DNA from 2 places in the Cloacibacterium normanense genome. Region 2 is predicted to be linked to the other one. Evidence: riboswitches for the same ligand, from Rfam matches in the RefSeq annotation. Region 2 holds a riboswitch; the other holds the start of a gene.
What was found. A riboswitch is a leader RNA that binds a small molecule or an ion and turns the genes downstream of it on or off. The one in region 2 is predicted to bind S-adenosylmethionine.

Region 1: it holds a riboswitch for S-adenosylmethionine, as region 2 does, so the genes downstream of both, EB819_RS04725 (Na+/H+ antiporter NhaC family protein) here and EB819_RS05880 (hypothetical protein) in region 2, are expected to answer to the same signal.

The regions. Positions count from the first base shown of each region.
Region 1 is NZ_CP034157.1:1,028,627-1,033,562, reverse strand. It holds gene EB819_RS04725 (Na+/H+ antiporter NhaC family protein) at 830-2,149, opposite strand; SAM-I-IV-variant riboswitch at 2,186-2,282, opposite strand; gene EB819_RS04720 (helix-turn-helix domain-containing protein) at 3,051-3,593, shown strand; gene EB819_RS04715 (IS3 family transposase) at 3,596-4,498, shown strand; gene EB819_RS04710 (Dps family protein) at 4,781-4,936, shown strand, end outside.
Region 2 is NZ_CP034157.1:1,275,282-1,280,217, reverse strand. It holds partial or broken gene EB819_RS05890 (IS3 family transposase) at 1-813, opposite strand, end outside; gene EB819_RS05885 (hypothetical protein) at 1,012-1,608, opposite strand; gene EB819_RS05880 (hypothetical protein) at 1,719-2,000, opposite strand; SAM-I-IV-variant riboswitch at 2,054-2,154, opposite strand; gene EB819_RS05875 (helix-turn-helix transcriptional regulator) at 2,205-3,197, opposite strand; gene EB819_RS05870 (hypothetical protein) at 3,285-4,142, shown strand; gene EB819_RS05865 (hypothetical protein) at 4,266-4,679, shown strand; gene EB819_RS12915 (hypothetical protein) at 4,712-4,834, shown strand.

The sequences.
Region 1 (4,936 bases), 250 kb from region 2:
CGGCTCGCTTAAGCTTTTGGTGTGTCTTTTTTGGTCGGACATAACAATATAAAAACGATTTAATGTTAATTTGATAAGGCATAATTATTAGTTTTTTAATTAATTAATAGTACAATAATAGGTAATATGAAAAAAACTTGCAAACAACATCGATAAAAGTTATCAACAAGTAAGGGTGTGAAAAAAATTATAATAAAGTTTTATATCTATTGCATTAAAATCCGTGCACTCTATAGAACATCTCCGATGTTCCTTTGAGAACTCAAAAACGCTATCATTTCAACAACTCTCTGCGAACTTTGTGATATTAAAACTTTTAACCTAGGAACATAGACGTTGAAAAATTACCTATTTTAATTGATGTCCTAGGAAACCGCAAGCGTAAAAAAAATGAATAACCTTTTCGTTAAAAAAGTCTGCTGTTTAAGCTCGGCATTCTGCCGAGTGAGTTTCAGAGTTTTTAGAAAAGGTTATTTATTTTTAGCTGAGGATTTCCAGACTTGAACTTTTGGTTCTTTTGTTTCAAGACAAAAGAACATTAAATCTGAAAAGCAGAGTTTATTTGTTGATGCTGTGGCTTCGACAAGCTCAGCCACCAATTATTCCATTACACGGTGCCTGAGCGTAGTCGAAGGCACATTATTTCTATTGCATTAAAATCCGTGCACTCTCTAGAACATCTCTGATGTTCCTTTGGGAGCTCAAAAACGGCATTATTTCACAAAATCTCCGTGAACTTTGTGTTATAGAAACTCCAAAACCAAATAGAAAAATTCCACCCACGGTGCCTGAGCGTAGTCGAAGGCAGGGTCGGGGAAAAGAATTTTTCTCAACAAATACCTGAGCCTATCGAAGGCACCTTATTCCTTGACTTTCCCAAAAACATAGAACCCAATACCATCACCAATAAAAGCCCTAAATAATAAGAATGCGAGAGCATATCCACATAATTGATTTTATTTTTACTGTATCCGATAATCAATAAAACCTGAGCGCCATAAGGAAGTAACCCTTGAACGATACACGCAAAAATATCAATCACAGAAGCCATCTTTCGGGCAGGAACTTCAAAACGTTCAGAAATAGGTCTCAACACTTTCCCAGAGATTAAAATCGACACCGTATTATTGGCAATACAGAGATTTACCAAACCTGTAATCAAACCTGCTCCCAATTGTGCAGATTTGGCTGAGCTAATCTTAGCTTCTATTTTATTCAATAAATATTGAATCCCCCCTGCTTTTTCTACTAAGGCAGCCAAACCACCTGTAAGCAAAGACAATAGGAAAATTTCGGTCATAGACGTGAAGCCTTCATAACTGGCTTTGGCAAAACTCAACCACGTAAGGTTGCCTTGCCACAAACCAATGGCTCCCGCTAAAAATATCCCAATCACCAAAACAAGAAATACATCTAACCCTAAAAAGGCTAAAACCAAAACCACCAAATAGGGGAAAATAAGTTCCCAAGAAATTGGAGTTGGAGTGTAAGTAATAGGCGCCACAGGATTGCTGAAACCTATAAAAAGTAAGATCACCACCGTCAATACTACTGCAGGGGCAGCCAAATAAAAATTGGTTCTGAACTTATCTTTCATGCTGCTGCCCAACGTTTGAGCTGCTGCAATGGTAGTATCAGAAATCACCGAAAGATTGTCGCCAAACATGGCACCACCCAAAAGACTTGCCCCAATCAGGTTAAGGTCTGCTCCACTTTTTTGAGCCAACTGTATCGCGATAGGCCCTAATGCGACAATAGCGCCAACCGAGGTTCCAGAAGACAAGGAAAGAAATGAGGCCAAAAGGAAAATCCCTAGAGCATAATAATCTGCAGAGATATAGGTTAAACCGATATTCACCACCGCATCTACACTCCCCGAAACTTGTGCTACGGTAGAAAAAGCCCCTGCCAAAAGATAAATAATACACATGGTGAGTACACTGGATTCTCCACAACCGTGTAAGAAAGTTTTGATTTTTTCTTGATGAGGCAACCTAGACATGGCAAAGGCGGCAATAATACCGATACTCACGGCAATAGGCGATGGCAAGGCATAAAAATCTTGCAAAACGATTCCGGCACCTAAAAATGTACCTACGAAAATTAAAAAAGGAAGTAAACTGAGAAAATTTGCTTTTGTATGGTTCATAAAATTTAAAAATTTAACACAGGAACTTTACAAAAGATAGACAACATTTTTTCCAAAAAGTTTGGCTTATCGCTTTAGCACCTTGCTTGTTGTTGCAGGTTGCTACCTCCCGTAGAGGTTCCTGATAATAGGCGGCAAAAGTAATCATTATCTCCCAACGAACCAAATACAATCTATCAATCGCCCTCATAGACCATCAACACAGCCTTTTAACTCCTTGATTTCTAAAAATTAAAGAATAAAAATACTTCTTCCATTTCCTTTTTCAATACCCCAACATTTACTTTACCTCTCCTCTTTCTCTAAAAATATCTCAAAAATTAGAAAATAGAATTCATCTACTTTATGCCTTCGACTATATTCTGGCACAACATTTTTTATTGCACGTTGCCCTCGACAGGCTCAGGCAAAGTTTATCTTTGAATCTGTGGCTTCGTGAACTTCGTTCGCAGACCTTCAGTCTGTGCTCAGCCACCAACTTTATTTTCTAAACATTTTTTGCATTAAAAATCCGTGTGCTTTCTAGAACATCTATGATGTTCCTTTGGGAACTCAAAAACGCCATCATTTTACAAAATCTCCGTGGACTTTGTGATATAAAAACAAACACAAAAAATCCACACACAGTGGCTTCGTGAACTTCGTTCTCAGACTTTCAGTCTGTGCTCAGCCACCAACTTTATTTTCTAAACATTTTTTGCATTAAAAATCCGTGTGCTTTCTAGAACATCTCTGATGTTCCTTTGGGAGCTCAATAACGCTATCATTTCACAAAATCTCCGTGAACTTTGTGTTATAAAAAATTTTTATAAAACAATCGCTTTACCTCATAACCTCATCACTTCATCACTACATCACCTATTGTCTTGTCCTGAAATAGCTATACACAAAAATAGAGTATATGCAATCAAAAGAAGAGAGATTTTTAGCTCGCGAGAGTAAACAGAGTCATTACGACAAACGATTAAAAAAACAAATTGTTCAAGAGGTAGAATCAGGATTACCGAGAAAGGAGGCGATTCGGCTCTATAATTTAGGCCAATCCACCTTAGATAGTTGGATGCGAGATTTTGGTTCGCCTAACTACCTAGAAAATTTGAAACGTCGAACGTACACAGGACTAGAAAAACGTACAATAGTTACAGCGATAGAACAAGGTCTATTAACGATACAAGAAGCCAAGATAGCCTATAACATAAAGACAGACAAAGTAATTCGTAATTGGATAACACAGTACAAATCAGAAAAAGTCGAACTTTGTATTGGAAATAGTTCTATAATGGGAAATAAAACCACACCTAGGAAAGAACCAGAAAAAGAGTCTTTGGAGAAAGCATTAAAAGAAGCGGAGCTTAAAATTAAAGCCCTCAATACGCTTATTGATGTAGCCGAAGAACAGCTCAAAATAGATATTAGAAAAAAGTCTGGTGCCAAGCAGTCATAACAATGAAAGAATTCTATCCTAAATTGGGAATAGGGTTCTTGTGTAGATTGTTTGGCAAAACAAGACATGCCTATTACGATGGGCTTTGGCGAAAAGAAAACAGTCTGATAAAAGAAGACATAATCCTTCAAGAAGTTCGTACTATTCGTCGGGATCTGCCACAAGTAGGGACCCGTAAACTACACTATATGCTTCAAAATCAACTAAAATCTCATGCCATCAGTTTTGGCAGAGACTATTTATTTGATTTATTGGCAGCGCATCAATTGTTGATTAGAAAACGGAAACGTAAAGTCATAACAACAGATTCAAGACATTGGATGCGAAAATACAGTAATCTCATCAAAGGAATGGTCATAAATCGGCCAGAACAAGTATGGGTAAGTGATATTACCTATATCCGATTAACCCATCAATGGGGCTATTTGAGTTTAATTACCGATGCCTATTCTCGAAAAATTATGGGCTACAGTTTTCGTCAAGACCTATCGGCAGAAGGATGTATTGATGCTTTGAAAATGGCACTTCATAATCGATTGTATCATCATCCTCTCATACATCATTCCGATAGAGGTTCGCAATACTGTTCCCAGAATTATGTAGATTTATTATTAAAAAATAATATTGCCATCAGTATGACAGAAAATGGTAATCCTTATGAAAACGCATTAGCAGAAAGAGTAAATGGCATTATAAAGAAAGAATTTAATCTTTATACAAGCGCATTAGGTTTTGAACAAACGAAGAGACAGGTGAATGCAAGCATTTTGTCATATAACCAACTCAGGCCTCATGCAAGTTGTGATTATTTAACCCCTCATCAAGCCCATCTAAAATCTGAACAATTAAAGAAAAGATGGAAAAAATACAATAAAAAATTTAATGATAAAAAAACAATGGTATAGTAAATTTAGGATTAAGAATTATATTTGTATAACTAAAATAGGATTTATTAAATAACCTGTATAGTTATTTTAGGACGACACATATCCCCCGCTTCTCCCTAGATAAAGCATAGATAAAGCATAGATAGTGTATGAAATATGTCGGTGAGAAGTATTTGATGTCGGGGAACAATACGATACAGATGACCTCTAAATCTTATAACAAATGGTCATGATATTATAACTCCTTCAACTTCATTGTATTCTATTTTTGTATCAATATCAATACAAAATATAATCATTATGAAAGTAGACATCGGCATCAGTGCCGCAAACCTCAAGAAAGTATGTGATAACCTAAACGTTGTTTTAGCAGATGGCAATGTGTTATACTTAAAACTCAGAAAATTTCATTGGAATCTGAAAGGACCAGACTTCATGCAATTTCACCGCCTCTTC
Region 2 (4,936 bases):
AATAAGTAAAATCAGTTTGCCACATTTGATGCACGAATTCGGTCTTGTCTTTAAATTCATTTGCAGCTGAAAGAAGAAAATGATTTGGTGCCGGGATTAAATCCCGTTGCTTTAAAATCCTGTAAACACTGGATTCTGAGATGAAAACACCTTGCTCATCGGTAATTTTGTGTGCCAGTTCTCTTGAGGAAAGTTCAGTATGTTCCAATGCTATTTCTACTACCAAATCTTTTTGTTCTTCAGGTATGCTGTTCCATTGTCTTTTGGAGGTTCTTTCGGTCGTTTCTAAGCCTTCGTAGCCGTTTTATAAATACTTTTGATACCATTTGTAAAACGTACTTCTCGCAATCCCAAAGCTTTCTAAGGTTCGTTTTACTCCAATCTCACTTGTGGTGACCGTTTGAATAATTTCGTATTTTTCGCCTGCTGTCAGTCTCATATATTTTCGGTATTTATGGATTAGTCCAGCATGTCTAAGCTTTTTTTTACGATGTCATAGCGTAGAACCAAATCTGCTACCATCTCCTTCAATCGGGTATTCTCTTTCCTCAAGTTAGAAACTTCATCACTGGTGGCTTCACGGACAACATCTCCGTTGAGACGTTTCTTTCCAGCTTCCATAAACTCTTTGTTCCATGCGTAGAATTGCGATTGAGCAATGTTGTGTTTTCTACATAATTCTACAACAGAGGTCTCTGCACGAAGTCCTTCCATTACAATGAGAATTTTTTGCTCGGCTGTAAAAATCCTTCGTGTATTTTTACGAATGTCTTTTACGAATTTTTCAGTACTTTTTTTCTTAGGTGTTTCCATAATTAAATGTAATTCTTTTTTTTGAAAACACTCCTTAACTTTTTAATATCTAATGTCCACTTTTTGCTGACGATTTACATTTTATTTCCTATCAGATGTATCTTGTTTGATAGAACAATTATCCTTTTCCTTCAAATCTTTTTCTTATTATTTAGCTCATAGTCTTCGATGTAAATAATACTCCTTCTTGTGCAATTGTTACTTTTCCAAATTTATTTCTTGTATCCAATCCTTAAGTTCTTGTTTTCCACCTTTTTTCTTGCACCACCCACAACCAAATTCATCAAAATAGGCACTAATCATGATAGGATGCTTTGCACCGCTAGGACAGTTAGCTACCCATTGCCCTTTTTCCTCATCAAAAGGTTTGGGATGAAGTCCTTTTTCTCGTAAAAAGTCTAAAAAACTAGAATTGAACGTAGTGGTAGTTTTTACGGAAAATTTCTTCACGATAAGTTCCCATTCATTTTCAGTTAAATTTTTACCAAATTTTGAAACCAGTGGAATGCCGTAGATAAGCCTACGATTGTTAACGATTTTCTCTATTGCATGACTTAAGTTTTCGGTATGAGATTTATTCTGGTCATATAAGTAGGCATCATTCATTTGAGCTATACTATTGATGGCTCCTGTTTCTAAATAATGATAATAGTCTTTCTCTGAAAATAGATCTTCAGTAATGATTAAAGTGTTATTCTTAATTTGATATCTGATATCAATGTAAAAAAATGCAATTGCACTTTGGTATTCCAAGGTAATCAAATGTTCTAGTGATTGTTGATGTATAATTTGCATCGTGAATGAATTAAGTTTTTATGCGACTTGTATATTATTATCTTGTTGTTCAGTAAAATAATATGTTGAATTTCCTTGCTCTGTATTGAGATATAAACTAATAATTTCGTTTAATGATAGGTGCTGCTGATTTGTAAGCATTTAGAAACCTGATGTTCTAAAAAAGATTCAAACAATTTTAACTCATTACAAGAATGTATGGCTTCACTTATTCTTACCTTTAAAATTGTTGTTATTTTTTCGGTCAAACCAGTGTATTTAAAATACATATTTGTGATATCACAAATTGTAAAAATAAATTTCGGCTTACGAAAGTTGAAGCTGTTTTTTTGGGTGTTAAAAACGGCAGGATTTGTTCTGAATTTAAGCGTAGTGCTTTGTCTTTTGCTCATAAAAATAATTTTTGAATTAAATTTTATTTTTATCAGCAGGAAAAAGTTGTGGGTATAACCTTATATTTTGGCGGATGCCCTCATACTTTACCACCGTGGATTTTGGTCTCTCGGTTGGTGTTCCGGTATTTTCTGGAAGCTCCTGATGATTTACAATGCAAAGAAATAGCTTATGTATGCAGTCTATCTGCATAACAAGAATTATTAGAAATACAATGCAAATTGTTTTTGGATACGTTCTTTTAAAGTTTCTACCAGATACTCAGGTTCCAGAATCTTTATTTTATCACCAAAAGATAGTAAAAGAGATTCAAGTTCGTAATTGTGTTTTACGTATAAGGTTAAGAGGTTTCCTTTTATTTTTTGTGATCCATGAAGTGGTTTAGTTTTGATATAGGGTAAAGATTCTTCGCTTATTTCTATTTTCACTTGTATGGGGGTATGCGTAGCAATATCAGTTACTCCTATTATGTCATCGAAGTATTCATCATAGTCTATGATGGCTTCTCTATAAGACTCATTGTTAATAGCAATACTTTTTATGCGATCTAAGGCAAGATTCTGTACAGCTTCTTTTTCGTGATTTTCTCCAAACAAAAACCATCGGTTATTATATTGCTTTAAAAATTGAGGAGAAAAATCTATAAAAATATTCTGATCACTTCTGAAACTGCGATACTCTATTTTTAAAGTATTTTTATGACTGATGTGTTGATAGAGGGGACTTAAATTTTCTACGCCTACTAAAAATTCATTTTCCTGAAAACTGATGATTTTTCTCTCATCTTTTGTAATGTCTAATACAGAATATATTTTTGTTTGAACGGTTTCCATTCCAACAAGTCCTGGTAGATTTTTAATTCTGCTTATACTGTTAAGAACTTCTGATAGGGCAAGCTTTTCCCTTTCAGTTAAAGGTTTTTTAAGGATGGAAAAATCTTCTTCCTCATATCGGTAATACACTTTTTTTCCATCGGCTATGGAAATAATTGGCGCATCATATCCTGCTGCACTTTTCATGAATTTAATGTCTTCTAGAATAGTTCGCCTAGAGACAGACATTTCATAGCCAAAATGTTCCGTAAGTTTTTCTCCACAAACACTGATCAAGTCTTCAATAAAGTATTTTTTATAAAAATTAGAGAAACAATGATCAAGTATATTGTAACGTAAAACTGCATTTTTGTTGGTGGCCATATCAATTCAAAAAAAAAATTATTGACTAATTTATAAAATCCTATCATTAAAAATGAAATATGTAAATTTAAGGATTAAATGATAACTATGAATGAAAGACTAAAAAATGCCAAAATAAAAGATATTGCAGTTACAAATCTCATATATTATGATTCTGTCAAAGAGGAATTTCTAAAACAATTTTGTTATAGAAACAGAATTTCTTATTTACCGGCTGCAGATAGAAAATCAGTTTATAAGTTAAATCATTCAGGTTTTACACCAATTTCTCTATCACAAGATTATTGTTTAGCTCCCGATGAACATCTTTTTGATTTGAATACAGTTAAAAAATTCGAAAAAATTGACGAAAATGAAATAAAGTTTTTGGTAGATAAGGGAAGCATTATAGGTGTTGTACATATTGTAGATTACAATAACGAGTTTGTAGCAGTCGAAATTTACCGAAGTTTTCATCGTTTTGAAAATGCACTTCGCAGTTTATTGATGAAGAATGGTCTTTCAAATGAAGATTTAATCTCTTGGGTCAAAATCAATCGCGATGCTGAAATGTTTAATTCTAATGAAGGATTTTATTGGTCCGATAAATATAAACGATTAATGCCTTTAGATCCAATTAAACTTTCAAAAGTTGAAAAACAAAGAAGTATGGTTTATCCGTTTCAAACTTTCTATTTCTCTGATTTGTTGGAATATGCACTTGACATAAATCTCTTAGACCGAAATATATTTATTACCAAATCACTTTATGAATTAAGAAATTTTATGGCTCATAATCGTCATTTTATTGCAATGGCAGAATCGGATGAAGGGCAATTGATTTATAATTTCAACCATCTTAAAAATTTTGTAAAAAATATAAATACATTCTTTTCGGCATCTGAAGAACTAGAACGTCTTTTAAATAACAATATAAAAACATCAGATTCAATTTTAATTTTCTGATGCAATTCTACTGCACATTTTATTTACATTTTTGTTATAAAATAATTACCAAGAAAAATACACATTTACAACATTCGAATTTCTTAAATTTATAATTTGGAAATATGTTAAAAACCTGTGAATATGCAAACTAATAGTACAGAAAAAATAGTAAAGACCTTCCAAGCGAGTATTTTTATAGGGTTAGAAATAGGATACAGCCAAAAGCCTATTGAGGAAAACGCTGTAATTGAGTCATTATCTGAATTGCAGAAAAAAATCTCAGAACAAAAAAATATTTTTTTGAGTGCTGCAGTAAGTAAAGTACTCATCGTTTTAAATGACCAGAAAGAGCCACATTTAAAAATAGATTTCTTAAACTATCCCAAATTTCCATTAGAAGAAAATGTTATAAAACATGAGGTAGTGAAAATCGCTAAACACCTCATGCAAGAATTTGAACAGAATAGGGTTTTAGTTGTTACCACTGATGAGACAATTATGTTGGAATTTTCAGATGATATTGACCCGAGAATCAATAAAAACGAACTTATTTAAATTAGAAATAAGTAACCTAAAACGTTATTAAAATGTCAAAATGGGGTAATCATAAAGTCATTAAAGAAAATGATAAACAAAATTTGTTTTCTGATATGAGTCTTGAAGAGATAGAAAAAGAATTATTAAATTATTTGGATAGAGAATATCCCTAAAAAATTAAATTTGAGCCTAAATTAATTGCTATTAAAGGTAGAAAAATCATTTTTGGAATGAAAAAACATTATGGCAATCTCGTGCTAAAAATACCAGAGTTA